2 regions of the Streptomyces sp. NPDC031049 genome follow, and region 2 is predicted to be linked to the other one. Evidence: predicted binding sites of a transcription regulator. Region 2 holds the regulator's gene; the other holds the start of a gene.
What was found. Region 2 encodes HrcA, which represses chaperone genes, less so after heat shock. Its sites were predicted from a motif close to TTNGCACTCNGNNNNNCNGAGTGCNAA; they were not measured.
Positions count from the first base shown of each region.

Region 1: the regulator HrcA is predicted to act here: its motif matches at 1,559-1,585, upstream of groL (chaperonin GroEL).

Region 1 covers NZ_JBVIGC010000008.1:128,752-131,146, reverse strand. The annotation lists gene groL (chaperonin GroEL) at 1-1,395, opposite strand, end outside; gene ACZ45Q_RS15975 (cold-shock protein) at 1,710-1,913, opposite strand; gene ACZ45Q_RS15970 (MoaD/ThiS family protein) at 2,354-2,395, opposite strand, start outside.
Region 2 covers NZ_JBVIGC010000003.1:434,991-437,385, reverse strand. The annotation lists gene ACZ45Q_RS07615 (DUF3097 domain-containing protein) at 1-164, opposite strand, end outside; gene ACZ45Q_RS07610 (MBL fold metallo-hydrolase) at 199-930, opposite strand; gene hrcA (heat-inducible transcriptional repressor HrcA) at 1,095-2,111, shown strand; gene dnaJ (molecular chaperone DnaJ) at 2,112-2,395, shown strand, end outside.

The sequences.
Region 1 (2,395 bases), on a different contig from region 2:
CTTCTCCACGACGACGCCGCCCTCGAGACCACCGTTGACGGCGATCTGCTTCAGCGGGGCCTCCAGGGCGAGCTTCACGGCGTTGGCGCCGGTCGCCTCGTCACCCTCGAGCTCCAGCTTCTCGAAGACCTGGGAGGCCTGGAGCAGGGCCACGCCACCACCGGCGACGATGCCCTCCTCGACGGCCGCCTTCGCGTTGCGGACGGCGTCCTCGATGCGGTGCTTGCGCTCCTTGAGCTCGACCTCGGTGGCGGCACCGGCCTTGATGACGGCCACGCCGCCGGCCAGCTTCGCCAGGCGCTCCTGGAGCTTCTCGCGGTCGTAGTCCGAGTCGCTGTTCTCGATCTCGGCGCGGATCTGGTTGACGCGGCCGTTGACCTGGTCGGTCGAGCCGGCGCCGTCGACGATGGTGGTCTCGTCCTTGGTGATGACGACCTTGCGGGCGCGGCCCAGGAGGTCCAGGGTCGCGTTCTCCAGCTTGAGGCCGACCTCCTCGGAGATGACCTCGCCGCCCGTGAGGATGGCGATGTCGCCGAGCATGGCCTTGCGGCGGTCGCCGAAGCCCGGGGCCTTGACTGCGACGGACTTGAAGGTGCCGCGGATCTTGTTGACGACCAGGGTCGACAGGGCCTCGCCCTCGACGTCCTCGGCGATGATCAGCAGCGGCTTGCCCGACTGCATGACCTTCTCCAGGAGCGGGAGCAGGTCCTTGACGTTGGAGATCTTGGAGTTGGCGATCAGGATGTACGGGTCGTCGAGGACGGCCTCCATACGCTCCATGTCGGTGGCGAAGTACGCCGAGATGTAGCCCTTGTCGAAGCGCATACCCTCGGTGAGCTCCAGCTCCAGACCGAAGGTCTGGGACTCCTCGACGGTGATGACGCCTTCCTTGCCGACCTTGTCCATGGCCTCGGCGATCAGCTCGCCGATCTGGGTGTCGGCGGCGGAGATGGAGGCCGTGGAGGCGATCTGCTCCTTGGTCTCGACGTCCTTCGCCTGCTCCAGCAGGGCGGCGGAGACGGCCTCGACGGCCTTCTCGATGCCGCGCTTCAGGGCCATCGGGTTGGCGCCGGCCGCGACGTTGCGCAGGCCTTCCTTGACCAGGGCCTGGGCGAGGACGGTCGCCGTGGTCGTACCGTCACCGGCGACGTCGTCCGTCTTCTTGGCGACTTCCTTGACCAGCTCGGCGCCGATCTTCTCGTACGGGTCCTCGAGCTCGATCTCCTTGGCGATGGACACGCCGTCGTTGGTGATCGTGGGCGCGCCCCACTTCTTCTCGAGGACGACGTTGCGGCCCTTGGGGCCGAGCGTCACCTTCACGGCGTCCGCGAGCTGGTTCATGCCGCGCTCGAGGCCGCGCCGCGCCTCCTCGTCGAACGCGATGATCTTGGCCATGTGAAGTGGTCCCTCCAGGACTGGGGGTGATTCCTTCGGACCGCGCCCGCGCCCGCGACGGACGGCTCGCAGGCCTCGTGGTTCCTTGCCCCACCCGGCCCGCGGGCCTCACCGACCCGGTCCTTCGCTGTCACTCTCACCTTCAGAGTGCTAACGCCAATGATTAGCACTCGCCCGGTCCGAGTGCAAGGTGCGCCCGCGAAGCGGGACCGCTCCGGACGCACCGGGGCCCGCCCCGGACATGCCGCAGGGCCCGCACCCTGCCGGGTGCGGGCCCTGCGATGAAGACCGTTCGCTGTGGTCGACCGCGCGTATCAGGCGGTGACGCGAACCATGTCGGCCTGCGGGCCCTTCTGGCCCTGCGAGATCTCGAACTCGACCCGCTGGCCCTCTTCCAGGGTGCGGTAGCCGTCCATCTGGATCGCGCTGTAGTGGACGAAAACATCCGCACCACCGTCGACCGCGATGAAGCCGTACCCCTTCTCCGCGTTGAACCACTTGACGGTGCCCTGAGCCATGCCTAACTCCCCTATTACTGGCCCTTGCACAGATCCACACTTCGCGGATCCGGGTCAGACCTCACCCCCCAACGGTTGGGGGCGTGCGCCGGAACGCGTCGACCGCGGCTGAATGTATCTGTCCAACTGCCGTCTGCAACAGGTCAATCGGACGAGAATTCTGGACGGACCCGGTCCGGAATGTGGCGAGAATTCGCGCGATTCCAGGGCAAGTCGGGCCGGGCAAAGGGAGCAAAAGCCGCGAACGACACCCACAGTTTGGCTGCATCTTGTCGGGCGTACGGCAGGAATTCAGGGTTCCCGATCCGCGGATCAGGAGCGCGTTCCCCAACTGTACCGCGCTCAATCACGCGGAATTGCCCCCTCCGGATCTCTCACGGAGGGGGCAATAGGGGAAACCCTATGTCACCAACATTACCGTCGGTAACGGCTCTTTCGGGTCAGCCGCCGGCGACCGCCGGGATGATGGACACGCCGGCCCC
Region 2 (2,395 bases):
CCGAACCGGTCCTCCAGCGTCACCGTGCCCGCCTCGCAGCCGGTCACCGCGCCGCAGAAACCGGTCCCCGGCTCCTCCACCACCAGTCCCGGCTCGGCCGGAACCTCCGGCACCGGCTGCGGCTTCTTCCACGGCGGGGTCAGATCGGGGGAGTACTGGCGCATTCTCCCGACGATAGGAGAATCCCGCCGGCCGTGATCAGCGCGACACGCCGTGCCGGGCGGCCAGCGCGTCCCGCTGGGCCCGCACGAACTCCGCGTCCACCACCGCCCCGTGACCGGGTACGTACAGCGCGTCGTCGCCGCCCAGGTCGAGGAGCCGGTCGAGGGCGGCCGGCCAGTGCGCCGGTACGGCGTCGGGGCCCGCCTGAGGTGCGCCGGACTCCTCGACCAGGTCGCCGCAGAAGACGACCTCCGGGTCGCCCGGCACCAGCACCGCCAGGTCGTGCGCGGTGTGCCCGGGCCCCAGGTTGGCCAGCAGGACCTGCCGGCCGCCGCCGAGGTCGAGGGTCCACTCGCCGCACACCTGATGGCGCACCGGCACCAGGGCGTCCGCCGCCTCCTCCGCCCGGCGCGCGTCCAAACCGTGGGCGACCGCGTCGGCCCGCAGCTCCTCCCGCCCGGAGACGGTGCCCAGGGCCGTGTCCACGCCCACCGCGCCGTACACCTCCGCGCCCGCGAAGGCCGCCGCGCCGAAGACGTGGTCGAAGTGGGGATGGGTCAGCGCGAGATGCGTCACACGGTGACCCGTGAGCGCCTGCGCCTCGGCGCGCAGCCGGGCGCCCTCGCCCAGACTCGCCCCGGCGTCGATCAGCAGCGCCGCGCCCCGGCCGACGACGAGCCCCGCCGTGCAGTCCCACACCGGCAGCCGGCACCGCCCGACACCGGCCGCCACCCTCTCCCACCCCAGCTCTTCCCAAGTCACCGTCATACCGCGACGCTAACGGGGACGACGGATCCGGGCACGACGGGCGCGGGCCCGGCCTTGCCCGGGGAGTACCCCACGGCCGTACACTGGCCGGGGAAGTTTGGCACTCACCCGCGCCGAGTGCCAGGAGGGGCGTCCGGGCGAAGGACTTCTGGAGGTGTTGCGCGATGCTCAGTGAACGAAGGCTTCAGGTGCTGCGCGCCATCGTCCAGGACTACGTCGGCACCGAGGAGCCCGTCGGCTCCAAGGCCCTCACCGAGCGGCACAACCTCGGCGTCTCCCCGGCCACCGTGCGCAACGACATGGCGGCCCTGGAGGAGGAGGGGTTCATCGCCCAGCCGCACACCAGCGCCGGGCGCATCCCCACCGACAAGGGCTACCGTCTCTTCGTCGACAAGCTGGCCGGCGTCAAGCCGATGACGGCCCCCGAGCGGCGCGCCATCCAGAACTTCCTGGAGGGCGCCGTCGACCTCGACGACGTGGTGGCGCGCACGGTGCGGCTGCTGGCGCAGCTGACCCGGCAGGTCGCCGTCGTCCAGTACCCGTCCCTGACCCGCTCGACCGTGCGGCACGTGGAGCTGCTCTCGCTCGCGCCCGCGCGCCTGATGCTGGTGCTGATCACGGACACCGGCCGGGTGGAGCAGCGGATGGTCGACTGCCCGGTGCCGTTCGGCGAGAGTTCGCTCGCGGACCTGCGCGCGCGGCTCAACAGCCGGGTCGCGGGCCGCCGTTTCACGGACGTGCCGACGCTGGTGGAGGACCTGCCGGACGCCTTCGACCCGGAGGACCGCGGTACGGTCTCGACGGTGCTCTCCACTCTCCTGGAGACGCTGGTCGAGGAGAACGAGGAGCGGCTGATGATCGGCGGCACCGCCAATCTCACCCGCTTCGGGCACGACTTCCCCCTCACGATCCGGCCGGTGCTGGAGGCGCTGGAGGAGCAGATGGTGCTCCTCAAGCTGCTCGGCGAGGCCAAGGATCCGGGCGTGACCGTCCGTATCGGTCATGAGAACGCCCACGAAGGACTCAACTCCACGTCCGTCGTGTCGGTGGGCTACGGTTCGGGCGGCGAGGCGGTTGCCAAGCTCGGCGTGGTCGGACCGACCCGCATGGACTACCCGGGAACGATGGGAGCGGTACGCGCAGTGGCACGGTACGTCGGACAGATCCTGGCGGAGTCGTAGGTGGCCACGGACTATTACGCCGTTCTCGGCGTGCGCCGCGACGCGTCGCAGGAAGAGATCAAGAAGGCCTTCCGGCGGCTCGCGCGCGAGCTGCACCCGGACGTCAATCCGGACCCGAAGACCCAGGAGCGGTTCAAGGAGATCAACGCCGCTTACGAGGTGCTGTCGGACCCGCAGAAGAAGCAGGTCTACGACCTCGGCGGCGACCCGCTCTCCCAGGCCGCCGGCGGTGGCGGGGCCGGTGGCTTCGGCGCGGGCGGCTTCGGCAACTTCTCCGACATCAT